Regions from separate parts of the Kitasatospora sp. NPDC057223 genome, predicted to be linked through region 1. Evidence: riboswitches for the same ligand, from Rfam matches in the RefSeq annotation. Region 1 holds a riboswitch; each other region holds the start of a gene.
The links. A riboswitch is a leader RNA that binds a small molecule or an ion and turns the genes downstream of it on or off. The one in region 1 is predicted to bind thiamine pyrophosphate.
Positions count from the first base shown of each region.

Region 1 (6,467 bases):
CCGACGGGACGTCCCCCGTCGCGCTGTCGGCGACCCCGGCCGCGAGCTTCAGCGGCACCGTCGCGGCCGGCACCAGCTCGCGCAGGGCCACCCAGTCGGCCTCTCCCGCCAGACCCTCGAACGGGCGGTGCACCAGCTCCTGGACGGCGTGCGAGGCCTCCCGGCCGTGACACGCCTTGTACCGGCGGCCCGATCCGCAGGGGCAGTCCTCGCGGGCGCCGACCACCGGGACGGTACCCGTGGCGGACGCGGCGGATCCTGCGGTGGCGGACTGGCTGCGCTGCGGCGCCTTCTTGGCGGCGGCCTTCTTGCCCATGGTGCGGCTCTCCCGGGAACGGTGACTTCTTGCCCCGGCAGCCTACTGAGGTTTCCTCACGCGCTTCGCGCGTCGCTCCCGCCCCGCCGGGCGTGCCGGGCCCGCGCGGGCAGTGCCGCCCAGACCGTGACCTCGCCGGGGGCGTCCCGTACGCCCCAGTCGCCCGCCAGTTGGCCGACGATGCTCAGTCCGCGCCCGCCCCGCGAGGTCAGTGAGGGGCTGGACGGCATCGGCCGGGTCGGCGCGCCGCCGTCGGTGACCTCCAGGGTCAGCATGCCGTCCGCCTGCAGGTGCCAGCGCACCAGTACGCCGCCGGGTTCGTCCCCGTCCGCGGCGCGGCCGGCCGGCGGACAGCCGTTCCCGGCCGTGCCCGAGGGGCCTCCGGACGGCAGGCCCACCAGCACGGCGTCCACCACCTCGGCGTCGGTCTGCTCGCCCAGATCGAGCAGCCGCCCGAGCGGTCTCGCGTACCGGCACGCGTTGCTGAGCAGTTCGGAGAGAATCAGAACCGCGTCGTCGACCACCGTGTCCGGTATCTGCCGGTCGCCCAGATCCCGACGCAGCCGACGTCGCGCGACCCCGACGCTGGCCGGGCCGTGCGGCACCGCCATGGTCGATGAAGTCGGCACTTCGCGCGCCACCATCAACGCCACCCCCGGACCTCCTTAGCCTATGCCGAGGGATGGATGCCCCTTCGGAATGGGTCGGAAACGGGTGCGGGGCGATCCCGCGCGGACATTTCAAGACTTGTGACAGGCGAGGTGCGAAAGGTCATTCCCCCTCACCCTCGGTGCATTCCGGCCACCGAAAGCAATCCGCCCGGCGGATCAATACCGCAGGCGTGACGGGCCGGGCTACCGGCCGAGCCGGGCGAGCACCTGGGCGGGGCGGTTGGTGATGATCGCGGAAACCCCGAGCTCCAGGCAGAGTTCGACGTCGGCCGGTTCGTCCACCGTCCACACGTGCACCTGGTGGCCGGCCCGGCGCAGGGCCGGGACCAGCTCGGGCCGGGCCCGCACCAGGTCGATGCCGGGGCCGGCGATGCCCGCGCCGCCGGGCAGCGAGGTGCCCGGCCGCACGCGCAGCGGCAGCATCCGGTCGAAGAGGAAGACCCGCGCGTAGTCGGGCGCGGCCCGCCGGACCCGGTCCAGCGCCAGCGAGGAGAAGCTCATGATCCGCGCCTGCGGCCGCTTCCCCGACGGGTCGGCGCCGGGCCCGGCCGGCCCGGCGATGCCGAAGCGGGCCAGCGTGCCCAGCAGCTCGGCCTCCACCAGGCCCCGGTAGCGGACGGGGTGCTTGGTCTCGATCGCCAGGTCGACCCGGCGGCCGCAGTCGGCGACCAGCTCCAGCAGGCTCTCCAGCCGCAGCACACCGTGCCGCTCGCCGCCCTCGCCGCTGCCGCCGGTCTTCCAGGAGCCGAAGTCGTACGCCTCCAACTGCGCCAGCGTCAGCGCGGACACCGAGCCGTGCCCGTCCGAGACCCGCTTGACCGTCCGGTCGTGCACGCAGACCAGCTGCCGGTCCGCCGTCAGCCGGACATCGCACTCGACGCCGTCCGCGCCTTCGGCGAGGGCCCGGCGGTACGCGGCGAGGGTGTGCTCCGGCAGGGCGTCGGAGGAGCCGCGGTGGGCGACCACCTGGACGGCGTGCGCGGTGCCGGCTGCGGCGGGGGAGAGGTCGGGGCTGGTCACAGGGCCACGATAGGCGCCGCAGGTGACACGGAGGCGACGGCGGCCCCAACCTGTGGGGCCGCCGTCACCGTACTGCCGTAAACCCGGCGCCCTGCGGCCGGGAAGCGCCGCTGGCCGGGCTCAGGCCTGCGAGCGGCTCCCGGCCCCGGTCAGCGGGGTGAGGGCCCAGGTGATCAGGGCGGGCACCAGGAAGCCGAACAGCGAGGCGGAGGTCCAGGACTGCGGCGTGAAGTGCAGCGCCTCCTGCGCGCTCGTCCAGAAGTCCGTCCACCAGCCCGCCACGGCGGTCGGCGCGAGGAACTGGTACGTGGCGAAGCCCAGCACCCACGGCAGCAGCATCAGCCAGCGCGACGGCGCCTGCTCGGAGAGGTCCCAGCCGCGCCGGCCGGCGCCCAGGAAGTAGTCGACGGCGAGCACCGCGAACAGCGGCACGAAGACCGAGCCGATCAGCCCGAGGAAGGCGTAGTACGAGTCGGTGAACACCTTGATCTGCAACGCCAGGACGGTGATCAGCACCCCGATCCCGCCGGTCAGCACCCGGCGGTCGATCCGCGGGAACAGGTTCTGGACCGACATCGCGGTCGAGTACACGTTCGCGAAGGACTGGTCGGTCTCGCGCAGCACCAGCACCAGCAGGAACGCCCAGCCGGCCCACACGCCGGTGAACGAGGAGAAGATCTTCTCGGTGTCTCCGCCGGACTGCAGCAGCGCGATCAGACCCAGCACGTAGCACCAGACCTGGGCCACGGTGTAGCCCGAGAAGGTGCCCCAGAACGAGGCCGAGGGCGTCCGCGAGTGCCGGGTGTAGTCCGCGGCCAGCGGCACGAACGAGATCGACACCGCGATGATCGCGTCGGTCGCCCCGAGGAACCCGTGCCAGTTGCCCGCTCCCGGGTCCGGGAAGCCCTGACGGGCCAGCTGGACGGTGAAGTACACCATCGCGACGCCCACCGCCGCGGCCACGTACTTGCGCAGCACGGCGATGGAGCCGAGCGGCCAGATGGTCAGCACGGTGGTCAGCGCGCCCGCCAGGACGACGAACAGCCAGCGGTACCCGTCGGTGCCCGCCACCGTCTGGGCGCCGCCCGCGATCACGATCAGCTCGAAGACGCCCCAGCCGACGCACTGCGCGATGTTCAGCACGGTCGGGACGTAGCTCAGCTTCGTGCCGAACAGCCCGCGCAGGTTCGCCATCGCGGGCGCCCCCGTCCGTGCGCCGATCAGCGCGGCCACGCCGAGCGCCGCCGTACCGATCACCGTGCCCGCGAGGATCGCGACCACGGCCGCCGTGAAGGACAGCTCCTCGCCCTGCGCGCCCAGCACCGTCGCCGCGCTGCTGAAACCGATCAGGCTGACGCCCAGGTTCAGCCAGAGCGCGAACTGGTCCTTGAAGGACAGCGTGCGCGGCGGCTCGGTGTCGAGCACGAGCGGGGCCTCGGCGCGCCCCTCGGGTGCCGGGCGGTCCAGCACGGCGACGTCCGTGTGAAGACCCTCGGAAGGGTGGGGGAATTCCGTGGACGCCGAGGCGTCCGAAGAAGAGGATGACGAAGCAGGCGCCATGGCCGATACTCCCTACGCCGGCATTACCCGGACAGGTTCCGGCGGTCAGCGCTCCCTCGGCCGGGGACCACGACTACCGTGGCGTACGGTCGACCAGCGCACTCTCAGCCTGGAAGAGGTCCAAGCTCCCGCGTGTGTCAGTTCGAAGCGACAGGCTAGCGGGGGCAGGGGCGAACGCCAAGGCCGGGGCGGCCGGCCGTCCACATCGCGGGATCGCGGCGAGCGCGCGGGGGAGCGCGTGGGACGGTTCGGGCGCGCTTGTTCGTTCTGCCTAAGGATTCTTATGAGTTCTTCAGAGAGCCCCTTACGGCAATCGAATCCCCAGTAGGAAAAACTATGGTTCTTGGTCCTGTCAGCTATGGAGGTCGTCAGTGAGCACCGAGCGCGAGAGTGGGTCCACCGGGCCGCAGGGGGAGCAGGTCCCCGGCGGTCACGGACCGGTGGGTCCGGCGCCTGACGGCCCGGCCGCACCGCCCGAGTTCCCCGCCCCCGCAGGCGCCGGCGCACCGGCCGAGGATTCGCCGCGGACACTGGCCTTCGGCAAGGTGACCGCCCCGGAGCCCGAGCCCGCCGCCCCTGTCGCCCCTGCTGCGCCCGCCACCCCGTCCTACCTGGACGCGCCGCCGCCCGTCCTGCCGCAGGCCCCGGCCCCCGCCGCTCCCGCCGCCCCGTCCTACCTGGACGCGCCGCCGCCGGCCAACCCGTACGCGACGCCGGCGCCCGCCGCCGCCCACGACCCGTACGCCGCCCCGGCCCCGGCCGCCGCCCAGGCCCCGGCCCCGGTCCCTGCCGAGCACGCGCACCACCCCTTCGGCGCCGGCCAGCCGCTCGGCGGCTGGGGCGCCCACGAGCAGGGCCCCGGCGGCACCTTCGGCGGCGCGGGTGTCCCCGGCGGCCCCGGCTACCCGGGCGCCTACCCCGGCGCGGCCCCCGGCGGCCCGCGCAAGAAGCGCGGCGGCCTGATCGCCCTGATCGCCGCGGTCGCCCTGGTCGCCGGTGTGGCCGGCGGCGCCGTCGGCGCGGCCGTCACCGACCGCGACGACACGGTCGCCTCCGCCAACGACAACCGCAGCACCACCGTCCAGGCGGGCAACACCCAGAAGACCGAGGCCGCCCCCGGCTCGGTCGCCGGGATCGCCCAGAAGGCACTGCCCAGCACCGTCACCATCAAGGCGGAGGGCAGCACCGAGTCCGGCACCGGCACCGGCTTCGTCTTCGACACCGAGGGCCACATCCTCACCAACAACCACGTGGTCGCCCCGGCCGCGAACGGCGGCAAGCTGACCGTCAAGTTCGCCGACGGCTCCGCCTACAGCGCCTCCGTGCTCGGCCGCGCCGAGGGCTACGACGTCGCCGTGGTCAAGCTCGACAACCCGCCCACGGAGAAGCTCAACCCGCTCCCGCTCGGCGACTCCGACAAGGTCAACGTCGGCGACGCCACCATCGCCATCGGCGCCCCGTACGGCCTTGAGTCCACCGTCACCACCGGCATCGTCAGCGCCAAGGACCGCCCGGTGGCCTCCGGCGACGAGACCGGCGCGCAGGCCTCCTACATGAACGCCCTGCAGACCGACGCCTCCATCAACCCGGGCAACTCCGGCGGCCCGCTGCTGGACGCCACCGGCGCCGTCATCGGCATCAACTCGGCGATCCAGTCCAACACTTCGGGATCCGGCCGGGCCGGCAGCATCGGCCTCGGCTTCGCCATCCCGATCAACCAGGCCAAGTGGGTCGCCAGCACCCTGATCGAGACCAAGACCCCCGTCTACGCCATCCTCGGCGTGCTGCGCAACGACGACTACAAGGGCGACGGCGCCCAGATCCAGTCCAACGCCGTCCAGGGCCAGCCCGCCGTCACCCCGAACGGCCCCGCCGACAAGGCCGGCCTGAAGCCCGGCGACGTCATCACCAAGCTCGGCGGCAGCCCGATCGAGAACGGCCCGGCCCTGGTCAGCAAGATCTGGACCCACAAGCCCGGCGACACCGTCGACGTCGAGTACACCCGCGACGGCAAGACCGCCACCACCAAGGTCACCCTCGGCGAGCGCAAGGGCGACAGCTGACCTGACCCCGGACGCCCCACCCCGCACGCCCCGCTCCGGAAACCCTGTGCACCGAACCCCGCCGGACCCGTTAGGCTGGCCCCCGCCTGGAGAGCTGCCCGAGCGGCCTAAGGGAACAGTCTTGAAAACTGTCGTGAGGTGACCCCTCACCGTGGGTTCGAATCCCACGCTCTCCGCGGGAGAGACGGCCCCTGACCAGCAGCAACGGTCAGGGGCCGTTGCCGTGCCCCGGCGTTGTGGCGGGGCGTCAGGGCGCCGGGCCCGGCCGCCCGCACGGGGCCGGGGTGCCGGCGGACGGGGGGTTACCGCTTGGTGCCGTCCACGATGACCGGGGTGCCGGTGCTGCCGCAGGGGCTGGCGTAGACGGGGTTCTTCTCGGCGGCGGCCTTGAAGGCGTCGATGCACTGGCTCATCAGGATCTTGTCGGTGAGGGAGTTGGCGATCGCGGTGTTGGCGGCCGCGGTGCTCTCGGAGTCGATCTTGCGCTTGTCGGCCTCGGCCTTGGCGGTGAGGACGGCTGCGGCGGCCTGGGCGGTGGCCTGGTCCTGCGCGATCTTGGCGTCGATCGCCTTCTGGAGGCTGTCGCTCGGCTTGACGTTGCGCAGGTTGACGCCGTTGATGCGGATGCCACGGGGGGCCAGGCGTTCGGTGATCAGCTTGTCGATCTCGGCGCTGATCGCCTCGCGCTGGGAGGTGTAGCCCTCGACGCCGGTGTGGCGGGCGAAGACGTTGCGGACGATCTCGCGGCTGTCGGGGTTGACCAGGCGCTGCTGGACGGCGTCGGCGCTGCCGGCCAGCTTGTAGAGCGCGAGGGCGTGCTCGGGGTCGATCGACCAC
Region 1 covers NZ_JBHUWW010000007.1:111,540-118,006, forward strand. Annotated here, with positions in the region: gene ACFUK0_RS05125 (DUF5926 family protein) at 1-316, opposite strand, end outside; gene ACFUK0_RS05130 (ATP-binding protein) at 373-969, opposite strand; gene ACFUK0_RS05135 (glycerophosphodiester phosphodiesterase family protein) at 1,171-2,007, opposite strand; gene ACFUK0_RS05140 (purine-cytosine permease family protein) at 2,128-3,477, opposite strand; TPP riboswitch at 3,560-3,709, opposite strand; gene ACFUK0_RS05145 (S1C family serine protease) at 3,939-5,630, shown strand; tRNA gene ACFUK0_RS05150 (tRNA-Ser) at 5,719-5,806, shown strand; gene ACFUK0_RS05155 (prohibitin family protein) at 5,933-6,467, opposite strand, start outside.

Region 2 (6,467 bases), on a different contig from region 1:
AGCTGGTCGAGCGGCGGATCGAGGAGCTGATGCGGGAGTCGCTGGCGGCGCTGGAGGCCGCGCCGCTGGCGGACGGCGAGGCCCGGGCGGTACTGCTGGCGCTGGCCGAGGCGGCGACCGTCCGGCGGTACTGAGCAGTAGCGCCGGACGGCCCGCGGTCAGAGATCGGAGGCCGAGGCCAGAGGTCAGACGGCCCGGACGCGCCGGGCCAGTTCGGCGGCCGCGGCCCCGGGGTCGTCGGCGGCCGTGATGGCCCGGACCACGACCACCCGGCGGGCGCCGGCGGCCAGCACCTCGTCGAGGTTGCCCAGGTCGATGCCGCCGATGGCGAACCACGGGCGGTCCGTCGGCTGCTTCGCGGCGTAGGAGACCAGGCCGAGGCCCGGGGCGTGGCGGCCCGGCTTGGTCGGGGTCGGCCAGACGGGCCCGGTGCAGAAGTAGTCGACACCCGGTTCGGCGACGGCCGCGTCCACCTCGGACTCGGCGTGGCAGGACCGGCCGATGATCACGTCGTCGCCGAGGATCGCGCGGGCGGCCGGCACCGGCAGGTCGTCCTGCCCGAGGTGCAGCACCTGCGGGCGGGCCGCGTGGGCGACGTCGGCGCGGTCGTTCACCGAGAGCAGCCGGCCGTGGCGGCGGCAGGCGTCGGCGAAGACCTCCAGGTACTCCAGCTCCTGCCTGGCCTCCAGGCCCTTGTCGCGGAGCTGGACGATGTCGACGCCGCCGGCCAGTGCGGCGTCCAGGAACTGCGCCAGGTCGCCCTGCTCGCGGCGGGCGTCGGTGCACAGGTAGAGCCGGGCGTCGGCCAGCTGCTCCCGGGGGGTGTCCGCCGCCATCAGATCAGCATCGCCTGGGCCCGGCGCTTCACCTCGGTGCCGCGGTTCTCCTGCAGGGCCTGGATCGGGCTGCCGGGCAGCGACGGGTCCTCGGTGAACAGCCACTCCAGGATCTCCGCGTCGTTGTACCCGCAGTCGCGGAGCACCGTCAGCGTGCCGGACAGGTGCTTGACCAGCCCGGGGCCGTCGATGAAGGCGGCCGGCACCTGGAGGGACTTGTTGGGGCCACGCCGGACGGCGATCAGGCCGCCGCTCTTGACGAGGTCCCGTACTTCGGTGACCCGGACACCCCACTGCTCCGAGATGTCGGGCAGGTACATCCACCCGGGGACAAGGTCTTGAATCTTCGCTTCGATCTCGCTCACGTCACCAGACTGCCACCTCGCCGGGCCGCCGCGCACCAAACCCACTCCCGCGAGGCCCCCGGTGACCCGGTGTGACCGCCCGGTGCTACCCCGCGAGGGCGGACTTCAGCGGCACGGCCGGGTCGGCCGCGCGGGCCGGGTCGAGCACGGCGGAGCGCTCCAGCAGCTTGCGGCCCTGGACGAGGTCGCGCGGGCGGTCGACGGTCAGCAGGGCGCGCAGTTCGCCGCCGCGCAGCCAGAGCACCGACCAGGCCGGGTCGCCGGGCGCCCCGCGCCAGAGCAGCTCGTCGCCCTCGGTGTGCCGCCCGGCGTACTGCACCATCCGCCCGAACTGCTCCGACCAGAAGTACGGCACCGGGTCGTACGGGGTGTCCGCCCCGAGCAGTGCGGCGGCCACCGCGTCGCCGGACTGCAGCGCGTGGTCCCAGTGCTGGACGGCCAGCCGGGTGCCCGCGCGGGCCGAGGGGTAGGAGACGCAGTCGCCGGCCGCCCAGACGCCCGGCAGCGAAGTCCGCAGCCGCTCGTCGACGAGGATCGCGCCGCCCGCGTCCAGGGCCACCGCCGAGCCGGCCAGCCAGCCGGTGGCGGGCCGGGCGCCGATGCCGACGACCACCTCGTCGGCGGCCAGCCGGGTGCCGTCGCCGAGCAGCACCTCGCCGGGGCCGACCGCCGCCACCCGGGCACCGCAGTGCAGCACGACGCCGGCCTCCTCGTACCAGGCGGTCATCGCCCCGCCGACTGCCCGGGGCAGCGCGCCGGGCAGCGGAGCCGGCCCTGCCTCGACCACGGTGACCTCGCAGCCCAGCTCCCGGGCGGCGGTGGCCGTCTCGGCGCCGATCCAGCCGGCCCCGACCAGCACGATCCGGCTGCCGGGCCGCAGCCGGGCGCGCAGCGCGAGCGCGTCGTCGAGGGTGCGCAGCAGGTGCGCGCCGTCCGCTCCGGGCAGGGCGGTGGGGGCGGCGCCGGTGGCGATCACCAGGCTCCCGTACGGCAGCGGGCCGGCGTCGGTGTGCAGGACGCCGGGCTCCAGGCCGGTGGCGCGGCGGCCGGTGAGCAGTTCGACGCCGAGCCGGCGGTAGTCGACGTCCAGGGTGGTGGAGTCGGCCTTGCCGAGCAGGACGTCCTTGGAGAGCGGCGGGCGGTCGTAGGGTGCGTGCGGTTCGTCGCCCAGCAGCGTGATCGGCCCCTGCAGGCCCCCTCTGCGCAGCGCGCCCACGCACTGGGCACCCGCCAGCCCCGCCCCGACAACGACCACCTGGTCCGTGCTCCGCTGCTCTCCCACGGCGCCAGCCTATCGGCCGGGCCGGCCACCCTTCGTACGCGCCTTCGGCAGCGCTGACACCCGGCGTTAAGGTGGGGTGCACCTTCATCACGGGAGCCCGGCGGACCGGGCTGAGAGGCGGGCTGACACGGCCTGCGACCGTCCGAACCTGATCCGGGTCATACCGGCGAAGGGAGAGCAATGACTTCGGCACGAACCCGTCCCGACCTGCTGGTCGTCGGCGGCGGCATCATCGGCCTGGCGGTCGCCTGGCGCTCGGCGCAGCGCGGCCTCGGCGTCACGGTGGTCGATCCGGCGCCGGGCGGCGGCGCGGCGCAGGTCGCGGCGGGGATGCTGGCCCCGGTCACCGAGCTGCAGTACGGCGAGGAGGCCCTGCTGGAGCTGGGCCTGGCGTCCAACGCCCGGTACGCGCAGTTCGCGGCCGAGCTGGAGGAGGCCTCCGGGTTGTCGACCGGCTACCGCGCCTGCGGCACCCTCGCCGTCGCGCTGGACTCCGACGACCGCGAGGAGCTGCGCGAGCTGCACGCCTTCCACCAGCGCCTCGGGCTGGCCTCGCACTGGCTGACCGGCCGCGAGTGCCGCCGGCTCGAACCGATGCTGGCACCCGGCGTGCGCGGCGGGCTGCACGTGACGGACGACCACCAGGTGGACGGCCGGCGGCTGGCGGCCGCGCTGGTCGAGGCCTGCGGCCGGGCCGGGGTGACGCTGCTGCGGGCAGGGGCCGCCGAGCTGCTGACCGGGGCCGGCGCCGACCGGGTGACCGGTGTCCGGCTGGACGACGGGACGACCCTGGCCGGCGACACCGTGGTGCTGGCGGCGGGGCCGCGCAGCCACCTGCTGCCGGGCCTGCCGGAGGGCGTGCTGCCCGCGATCCGCCCGGTCAAGGGGCAGATCCTGCGGCTGCGCGTGCCCGCGCCGTACCGCCCGTTCCTGTCCCGCAACGTGCGTGCCGTGGTGCGCGGACAGCACCTGTACCTGGTGCCGCGCGAGGACGGCGAGCTGGTGATCGGCGCGACCAGCGAGGAGCAGGGGTACGACACCACCGTCACCGCCGGCGGGGTGTACGAGCTGCTGCGCGACGCCCACGACCTCGTCCCCGGCATCACCGAGCTGCCGCTGGTGGAGACCTCCGCCGGTCTGCGCCCCGGCTCGCCGGACAACGCGCCGCTGATCGGCTGGACCAGCCTGCCCGGCCTGTACGCGGCCACCGGCCACTACCGCAACGGCGTCCTGCTGACGCCGGTGACCGCGGACCTGGCCGCGCAGGAGCTGGCCACCGGGGTCACCCCCGCGCTCGCGGCCCCGTTCTCCCCCACCCGTTTCTCCCGCTTCTCCGCAAAGGCCCTCGCATGAGCGTCATCTCCCTGTCCGTCAACGGCGAGGACCGGCAGGTCCCCGCCACCAGCACCCTCGCCGAGGTGGTCGCCACCGTGAGCGGCGCGCCCTCCGGCGTCGCCGCCGCCGTCAACGAGGCCGTGGTGCCGCGCGGCGCCTGGCCCCGGACGCTCCTCGCGACGGGCGACCGGGTCGAGATCCTCACCGCCGTCCAGGGAGGCTGAGCGCGGTGGCCGACGACACTCTGACGATCGCGGGCACCGCCTTCGCCTCCCGCCTGATCATGGGCACCGGCGGGGCGCCGAGCCTGGAGATCCTGGAGCAGGCGCTGCGGGTCTCCGGCACCGAACTGACCACGGTCGCGATGCGCCGGGTCGACACCGCCACCCAGGGCTCGGTCCTGGACGTGCTGAAGCGGAGCGGCATCCGGGTGCTGCCGAACACGGCGGGCTGCTTCACGGCCGGCGAGGCCGTGCTGACGGCCCGCCTGGCCCGCGAGGCGCTCGGCACCGACTGGGTGAAGCTGGAGGTCATCGCGGACGAGCGGACCCTGCTGCCCGACCCGATCGAGCTGCTGGACGCCGCCGAGACACTGGTCGACGACGGCTTCACGGTGCTCCCGTACACCAACGACGACCCGGTGCTGGCCCGCAAGCTGGAGGACGTCGGCTGCGCGGCGATCATGCCGCTCGGCTCGCCGATCGGCTCGGGCCTCGGCATCCGCAACCCGCACAACTTCCAGCTGATCGTGGAGAGCGCCAAGGTGCCGGTGATCCTGGACGCCGGCGCGGGCACCGCCTCCGACGTGGCGCTGGCGATGGAGCTGGGGTGCGCGGCCGTCATGCTCGCCTCGGCCGTCACCCGCGCCCAGGAGCCGGTGCTGATGGCGCAGGCCATGCGGCACGCCGTCGAGGCCGGCCGGCTCGCGTACCGGGCCGGCCGGATCCCGCGCCGCTTCCACGCCGAGGCCTCCTCCGCGATGGCCGGCCGCGCCGACCTGGACCACCGGGAGCGGCCGGCCTTCTGAGCAGAAGGGTCGCGTACGTGTCACAAGCCGGGCACAAGCGCCCCGGGCCGCGGTGTCCGCCCGGGGCCGCGGCCGCCGGCCCGCCTAGACTGCCGGGGTGGACATGGCACTGCACGACCCGCTGATCGGTACCCTGCTGGACGGCCGGTACCGGGTCGAGCAGCGCATCGCGACCGGCGGGATGGCCACCGTCTACCGGGGTACCGACACCCGGCTCGACCGGGTGGTGGCGCTGAAGGTGATGCACCCCTCGCTCGCCGGGGACGCCGACTTCACCGGCCGGTTCATCCGCGAGGCCAAGGCCGTGGCCCGGCTCTCGCACCCGAACGTGGTGAACGTGTTCGACCAGGGCGCCGACGGGGCGGCGGTGTTCCTGGCGATGGAGTACGTGCCCGGCCGCACCCTGCGCGACCTGCTGAGCGACCGGGGCGCGCTGTCCGTCCGGGCGGCGCTGGACATCCTGGAGCCGGTGCTCGCCGCGCTCGGCTCGGCCCACCGGGCCGGCCTCGTCCACCGGGACGTCAAGCCGGAGAACATCCTGATCACCGACGGCGGGCTGGTCAAGGTCGCCGACTTCGGGCTGGTCCGGCTGCTCAACGGCGCGGAGGGGGCGGCCGCCGGCGGCACCTCCGCGAGCGGCGCCCTGCTGGGCACGGTCTCCTACCTGGCGCCGGAGCAGATCCGCTCGGACGAGGCCACCGACCAGCGGGTGGACGTCTACGCGGCGGGCATCCTGCTGTACGAGATGCTCACCGGCGGCAAGCCGCACACCGGCGAGAACGCCGCCCAGGTGATCTACCGCCACCTGCACGAGGACGTGCCCGCGCCGTCCCTCGGCAACCCGGCGACCGGGCCGGAGCTGGACGCGATAGTGGCCTCCGCGACCGCCCGCGACCCGCGGGGGCGCCCGTACGACGCGGTCGAGCTGCTCGCCGCGCTGCAGCGGGTGCGCCGCAGCCTGACCCCGGCGCAGCTCGACGCCGAGCCGCCCGCCTCCACCCGGCCGAGCCCGGCGTACCCGACCACCGAGGCGACCTCGGTGATCCACTCGCCGGTGGAGCACACCAGCGTGCTGGACGTGCCGCCGGAGCTGCTGGACGGGCTGCTCACCGCTCCCCGCCCGTACGACGAGCCGCCGGCCGCCCGCCGGGGGCGCGCCGCGCGCCGGCCGGGCCCGCGGCGCTCGCGCAAGCCGCTGGTCTGGGCCGCCGTGCTGGCCGCCGTGCTGCTGCTGGTCGGCGGTGCCACGTACACGCTGTCCAGCGCGCTGTACACGACGGTGCCGGGCGTGCTCGGGCAGAGCCGGCCGCAGGCCGTGTCCGTGCTGGACGCGGCCGGGCTGCAGGGCCGTTTCACCGAGGTGTACAGCGAGAGCGTGCCGGCCGGGCAGGTGATCGCCGCCGATCCCGGCGTCGGGCAGCGGGTGCGCAAGAGCGACGCCGTCGCCGTCACCGTCTCGCGGGGGCCGAAGCGGATCCCCGTACCGGACGTCACGGGGAGGAGCGCCGACCAGGCCCGGCAGGCGCTGGCCGGCCGGCAGCTGGCGGTGGGGACGGGCAGCGAGGAGTACAGCGACACCGTCGCGCAGGGGTCGGTGATCAGCAGCTCGCCTGCGGCCGGGG
Region 2 covers NZ_JBHUWW010000030.1:24,687-31,153, reverse strand. Annotated here, with positions in the region: gene ACFUK0_RS14060 (polyprenyl synthetase family protein) at 1-134, shown strand, start outside; gene thiE (thiamine phosphate synthase) at 186-836, opposite strand; gene ACFUK0_RS14050 (Rv2175c family DNA-binding protein) at 836-1,201, opposite strand; gene ACFUK0_RS14045 (NAD(P)/FAD-dependent oxidoreductase) at 1,287-2,483, opposite strand; TPP riboswitch at 2,563-2,675, shown strand; gene thiO (glycine oxidase ThiO) at 2,664-3,836, shown strand; gene thiS (sulfur carrier protein ThiS) at 3,833-4,042, shown strand; gene ACFUK0_RS14030 (thiazole synthase) at 4,102-4,845, shown strand; gene pknB (Stk1 family PASTA domain-containing Ser/Thr kinase) at 4,949-6,467, shown strand, end outside.
Region 2: linked by a shared signal. The riboswitch ahead of thiO (glycine oxidase ThiO) and the one ahead of ACFUK0_RS05140 (purine-cytosine permease family protein) in region 1 are both predicted to bind thiamine pyrophosphate.

Region 3 (6,467 bases), on a different contig from region 1:
GCCTGGGCGATGCGGGCGTCGCGCATCACGCGGGCCGCGTGCGGTGCGGCGAGGTTCTGGATGTAGCCGGTCGGGTCGAGGATCTCCTGGATCTGGAGCGAGTCGATGATCAGACCCAGCTTCTCCATCTCGGTGCCGGACGCGGCCCGGGTCTCCCCGGTGAGCCGCTCGCGGTCGCGGATCATGTCCTCGACGGTGAGGCCGCCGACGATGGAGCGCAGGTGGCCGGCGAAGACGTTGTGGACGCGGTGGCCCATCATCGCCTGCTGGTCCAGGAAGCGGCGGGCGGCGTTGGCGATCGACACCGTGTCGTCGCCGACCTTGAAGATCACAACGCCCTTGACGTGCACCGGGATCCCCTGCGACGTCACGCACTCGACGTCGAGGTCGGCCTCGTTCAGGTCCAGCGACAGCCTGCGCACGACCTGCACGCCCGGGGTGACGAGCGTGCCGCGGCCGGTGACGATCCGGAACCCCAGCCCCTCGCCGACTCCCTCGGCGCGGTGCTTGGACCCGGAGATGATCAGTGCCTCATTGGGCTCGGCGACCCGCCACATGAGCTTGAAGAGCACGACCAGGATGATGACGGAGGCGACGGACGCCCCTGCGATGCCGATGAGCATCGGCTGATTCCCCCTTCAGGGCACACCGGTGTTCCGTGGCTGCGCTCTGTTGTGCAGGATGGCGCGGAACACGGTGGCAGCAGGAGATTCTGCGCTTCCCGGGGTCGCTTGGGAAGTGGATTGTGTCCTGATTCCGCATCAGTGGATCAGGCCGGTGCTACGTACACCGTCCGGGGCGGCTGGTACTCGACCACGACCACCTGCGTGCCGACCGGCATCGGGTCGCCCGGCACCGCCGGGTACGCGAGGAAGGCCTCGGTGCCCTGCCGCTGCGGCACGTGCACCATCACCTCGCCGACCAGCCCGGCCCCGATCCGGCCGCTGACCCTCCCGATGAGCCCCACCATCCGGCCAGTGTGCCGGAGCAGGCCCGGTGGCGGAACCCGCCGGTCGCGCCCGGCGCCGTCCGGAGGCCGGCGGGCGTCCGACGGCCGGAGGGCGTCTGGACCAGGACGGATCCTGCGGCTACGGTGTTGACGTCTTGTTGCGGACAACACCGTCCGCAGACACGGGAGCTCGGAGCACCGGGCTGAGAGGGCGCTGAACGGTACACGCGTACCGGCCGCTGCGCCGACCGCAGGAACCTGGACCGGGTAATGCCGGCGTAGGGAGTAGAGGGTCTGATGACCACATTTGAAGCACCGGAGAAGTCTGCCCAGAGCCCGGCGAACAGCCCGGCGAGCGGCCCGGCCAACAGTGCGGGCACGGGGTACCCCACCCCCGCCTGGCGCAAGGCCCACCACGAGGGATCCCGCCCCGACCTGCGCGTTCCGTACCGTGAGGTGGTTCTCACCAACGGCCGGACCGTACCGCTGTACGACACCTCCGGCCCGTACACCGACCCCGCCTACGAGCCCGACGTGCGGCGCGGGCTGCCCGCGCTGCGCGACCCGTGGATCCGCCTGCGCGGCGACGTCGAGGAGTACGACGGCCGTGCGGCCCGCCCCGAGGACGACGGGATCAAGCACACCTCGCCGCGCGGCGGCGGCCTGCGCAACCTGGACGCCGTCTTCCCCGGCCGCCCGCGCCGCCCGCTGCGCGGCCGCGACGGCGTGGCGGTCACCCAACTCGCCTACGCGAAGCGGGGGATCGTCACACCGGAGATGGAGTTCATCGCACTGCGGGAGGGGCTCGCGCCCGAGTACGTCCGCGCCGAGGTCGCCCGCGGCCGGGCCGTCATCCCGCTCAACGTGAACCACCCCGAGGTCGAACCGGCCATCATCGGCACCAACTTCCTGGTGAAGATCAACGCCAACATCGGCAACTCGGCGGTCACCTCCTCGATCGAGGAGGAGGTCGAGAAGATGACCTGGGCCACCCGCTGGGGCGCCGACACCGTCATGGACCTCTCCACCGGCCGCAACATCCACACCACCCGCGAGTGGATCCTGCGCAACTCCCCCGTCCCGATCGGCACCGTGCCGCTGTACCAGGCGCTGGAGAAGGTCGACGGCAGGGCGGAGGAGCTGAGCTGGGAGGTCTACCGCGACACCGTCGTCGAGCAGTGCGAGCAGGGCGTCGACTACATGACCGTGCACGCCGGAGTGCTGCTGCGGTACGTGCCGATGACCGCCCGCCGGAAGACCGGGATCGTCTCGCGCGGCGGCTCGATCATGGCGGCCTGGTGCCTGGCGCACCATCAGGAGAACTTCCTCTACACCAACTTCGAGGAACTCTGCGACATCCTCGCGGCCTACGACGTCACCTTCTCGCTCGGCGACGGCCTGCGTCCCGGCTCCATCGCGGACGCCAACGACGAGGCGCAGTTCGCCGAACTCCAGACCCTCGGTGAGCTGGGCCGGATCGCCCGCGAGCGCGACGTCCAGGTGATGATCGAGGGCCCCGGGCACGTCCCGATGAACAAGATCAAGGAGAACATGGATCTCCAGCGGGAGATCTGCGACGAGGCGCCGTTCTACACCCTCGGCCCGCTCACCACGGACGTGGCGCCCGGCTACGACCACATCACCTCGGGCATCGGCGCCGCCATGATCGCCTGGTGGGGGACGGCGATGCTCTGTTACGTCACCCCCAAGGAGCACCTGGGGCTGCCCAACCGCGACGACGTGAAGACCGGCGTGATCACCTACAAGATCGCCGCCCACGCCGCCGACCTCGCCAAGGGCCACCCCGGCGCCCAGGCCTGGGACGACGCGCTCTCCGACGCCCGCTTCGAGTTCCGCTGGGAGGACCAGTTCAACCTGGCCCTCGACCCGGAGACCGCCCGCGCCTTCCACGACGAGACGCTCCCGGCGGAGCCCGCCAAGACGGCGCACTTCTGCTCGATGTGCGGGCCGAAGTTCTGCTCGATGAAGATCTCCCAGAAGATCCGTGCCGAACACGGTGACGGCTCCACCGCCGTGCCGACGGAGTTCGACGCGGACGCGGTGGCCGGAATGGCCGCCAAGTCGGAGGAGTTCGCCGCCCAGGGCAACCGGGTGTACCTGCCGCTCGCGGACTGACCCGGCGGCGTCGGCCGTTGCCCCGGTGGGACTGTCGGTCCCGGCGGCAACGGCCGACCCGGCGGCAGGTGCGTCAGGACGGCGACGGGACCGGCTCCGAGATGCCCGGTGCGGCCGGGGCGGGTGAGGAGCCCTCGCCGGCGGCGAAGAAGCCGAGGAAGGCCAGCACGAGGAGGATGAGCACCGCCACTGCGGCGAGCACCCAGCCGGTCCTCCGGCCGGCCCTGGCGGGTGCCGGTGCCGGTGCGGCTGCGGCCGCGGCCACCGGGGCCGGTACCGGTGCCGGGGCGGTGGGCTTCGGCGCGCTGTCGTGCAGCGGGGCTTCGGCGGCGATGATGTCGGCCGGCGGTCCGAGCCGGTCGAGGACGTTGCGGACGGTGCTGACGGAGGTGGGGTCGGCCTCGCCCAGGGCGTCCGTGATGTGCTGGCGGATCTCCTCGACCAGTTCGGTGCGGCGGTCGGCGGGAAGGATGGCGCCGGCGGAGTCGAGGCGGCTCAGGTAGTCCTCGACGAGGGTGGTCCGAGAGGTCGTCACGCGGTGTTCTCCTCGCTGGTCAGCAGGCGGTCGACGGCGTCCCGGAACGGTGTCCACTCGGCGGTGAACTCCTTCAGCGCCAGGAGGCCGGCCGGGGTCAGGGTGTAGTAGCGCCGCGGCGGCCCCGCGGTGGAGTCGCGCCACGAGGAGCTCACCAGTTCGTCGCGCCGTAGGCGCGAGAGCAGCGGGTAGATCGTGCCCTCGCTGGTCACCATCGCCTGGGCGGTGCCCAGGTCGCGGACGAGTTCGAAGCCGTACTTCTCGCCGTCGCGCAGCAGGGCCAGGACGCAGAACTCCAGCACGCCCCGCCGTAGCTGACTGACCCCCGATCGCGCCTTCTCAGATGTCATGCGCCGCAAGGTACCATGCGGCGCACGGTACTGGCGAGGGCCGGACGGGAGGCGGGAGCGCCGCCTTGCACGGGCTGCACGGGATGTACGAGGGCCGCGGTCGCGCGCGGCCTGACGGATCGTCCGCCGGTCGCGTCAGGCGTCCGCCTGCTCCTCGCCGTCGCGGTGGGAACGCGTCGGACGCGTGCGGTGGCGGTTGCCGCAGGTTTCCATCGTGCACCAGCGGCGGCGCCCGGGGCGGGAGGTGTCGACGAAGATCAGGTGGCAGTCGTGGGCGCTGCATTCGCGGATCCGGCCGGCGAACGGGCCGGTGAACAGGTCGACCGCGTCGCGGGCGATGGTGGCGACGGCCTGTGCGCCGATGGCCGGGAGGGCCCAGCTGTGCGCGCCGGACGGGCCGATCTGCGGGGCCAGCGAGGTCCGGGCCGCGGCGTGGTTGAGCAGGGCCAGGTCGTCCGTGCTGCCGGGCCGGCCGTGGGCGCGGGCCCGGGCGAGCTGCCACAGCGTGTCGCGCAACTGCCGGGCGTCCAGGAGGTCCCCGTCGGTGACGTCGACCCGGGTCGGGGGGAGGTGCAGGCGGGACAGGGCGAGCCAGTACGCCAGGTCGTCGGGCTCGTGGAGCAGTTCGTGCCGGGCGAGTGCCTCCGGCCCGCCGGTGGTGAGGAGTTCGAGGCACAGGGCCCCGGGGTCGAAGGCGTGGCCGGCGCCCTCGGGGGGCCGCGGGCCGTGTCCTGGTGCCGGTGCAGTCACGTAACCACTGTAAGCGGTTACGCCGTACGGCGCCGGAGAACGGCGGAAGCCGTCGGATACCGGCCGAGGAGCCGGTAGGTGAATTGCCTGGATTGCCCCCGGAATGCCCCTGTAATGACGTGCCGTCCATCGCGGGGAAAGCCGGAATTGGGTGGGAAGGCACCTGATTGCCGTGAACGGCTCCCATTTGCTGACATAGCGCCGTTGCGTGGGCGGCTCGCCATTAGTGACGCCCCGTCGCGGAATCGTACGGGGGCTGAAAGGTGGCGACGCGGGCCGACGGGATCCAGTACTGTACGCGATCGTCCCTACGAGTCGCTTATCCGATCCTTATGCGAGAGCCTTCATGAACCTTGACTTCAGCCTTGATCCCCTTTTCTCCTGGTACGTGGTGCTGCTGCTCATCAGCGGTGTCCTCATGGTCGGCATAGGCGCCACCGACTTCGCCGGTCTCAGCATCGGCTGGCGTGTCTTCAACGTGCTGGCCGGGATCGGGTTCGCCGGCTACAGCATCTACCTCGGGTTCATTTTCGAGGGCGGAACGTACTTCATGTTCTTCAAGGCCTTCATCCTGCCGGTGGTGATGATCGTTCAGTTCGTCCGGTCCCTGGTCGCCCGGAACAACGCCGCGCAGCCGGTCCAGCCGTTCGGTGGGAACCAGGCCGGCTGAGTTCCGGACTCCGCCGGCGGGCTGATCCGCCGGCGGGTGCGGCAGCGGCGGTTCAGACGTCGTCCGGGCTGGTGAAGGCGGGCGGGCTGTAGCCGGGGCTGCTGAACTCGGCCGGGCGGGGGGTGCGGCCCTCGGGGTCGGTGACGCCCTCGACACCGGGGCTGGAGAAGCCGGGGCTGCTGTAGCCCGCGCCGGTGTAGCCGGGGCTGGTGAAGTCGGGTGCGGTGGGCGGGTCGGGCCGGTGGGTGGCGGCGGACTCCTCGGGCGGCGCGGACCTGGGCTGCGGGGTGTACACGGGCAGGGCCGGTTCCGAGTCCAGGTTGCCGTGCAGGTACGGCAGGACGGCGCGGTCGCGCAGCGCGAGGTGCCAGGCGCGGCGGGCGTCGGCGACGGCGGCCCGCAGGCCGGGGTCGGTGTCGTCGGGCGGGCCGGCGCCGTCGCGCAGGGCGGTGAGGATGAGCCCGACGATGCCGATGACCATGGCGGCGGCCCCGATGGCGAGGGCGAGCCAGCCGGCCGTGATGACCGAGCCGGCCAGTACCAGGGCCGGGTCGGCGGCGCGCAGCGCGTACCCGAGGACCAGGAAGACGATCGCGGCTGCGCCCGCCAGGATCGGCGCGAGGACGGTGAGTACGGGGAACAGCCCCGCGCCGTCGTCGGAGCTGAGCTGGGCGGCGAGTTCGCGGACGGTCTGCGGGCCGGTCGTACGGGGGGTGGATTCCTGTACGGGGGCGGGTTGCGGCCGTCCGGCGGTGGCGCGCAGGGTTTCGCGCAGCCGGGTGAAGTGCTCGTACTCGACGGCGGCGCCGGCCGCGATGGCGCTCGCGGCGAGCAGTGCCTTGGTGCGCAGCTGTTCGCCGGTGAGGCAGGCGGTGCCTGCGGCGGCCGCGTCGCGCTGTGCCGTCAGGATGGTTCCGTCGCGCAGTGCTTCGTCGAGGACGCGCTCGAAGTCCGGGCGGTCCTCGGCCAGCAGGTGCGGGGCGTTGTTCATGCGGACCCCGTTCGCTCCGTCACGGAGGTTGGCTTCCGCACTCGGGGCGGCCCTCGGCGGACGGGGCCGGGGCGGCCTGGTGCGGT
Region 3 covers NZ_JBHUWW010000081.1:29,008-35,474, forward strand. Annotated here, with positions in the region: gene ACFUK0_RS25545 (flotillin family protein) at 1-623, opposite strand, end outside; gene ACFUK0_RS25550 (hypothetical protein) at 770-970, opposite strand; TPP riboswitch at 1,122-1,251, shown strand; gene thiC (phosphomethylpyrimidine synthase ThiC) at 1,247-3,085, shown strand; gene ACFUK0_RS25560 (HAAS signaling domain-containing protein) at 3,159-3,620, opposite strand; gene ACFUK0_RS25565 (PadR family transcriptional regulator) at 3,617-3,970, opposite strand; gene ACFUK0_RS25570 (CGNR zinc finger domain-containing protein) at 4,106-4,720, opposite strand; gene ACFUK0_RS25575 (hypothetical protein) at 5,067-5,390, shown strand; gene ACFUK0_RS25580 (hypothetical protein) at 5,443-6,381, opposite strand.
Region 3: linked by a shared signal. The riboswitch ahead of thiC (phosphomethylpyrimidine synthase ThiC) and the one ahead of ACFUK0_RS05140 (purine-cytosine permease family protein) in region 1 are both predicted to bind thiamine pyrophosphate.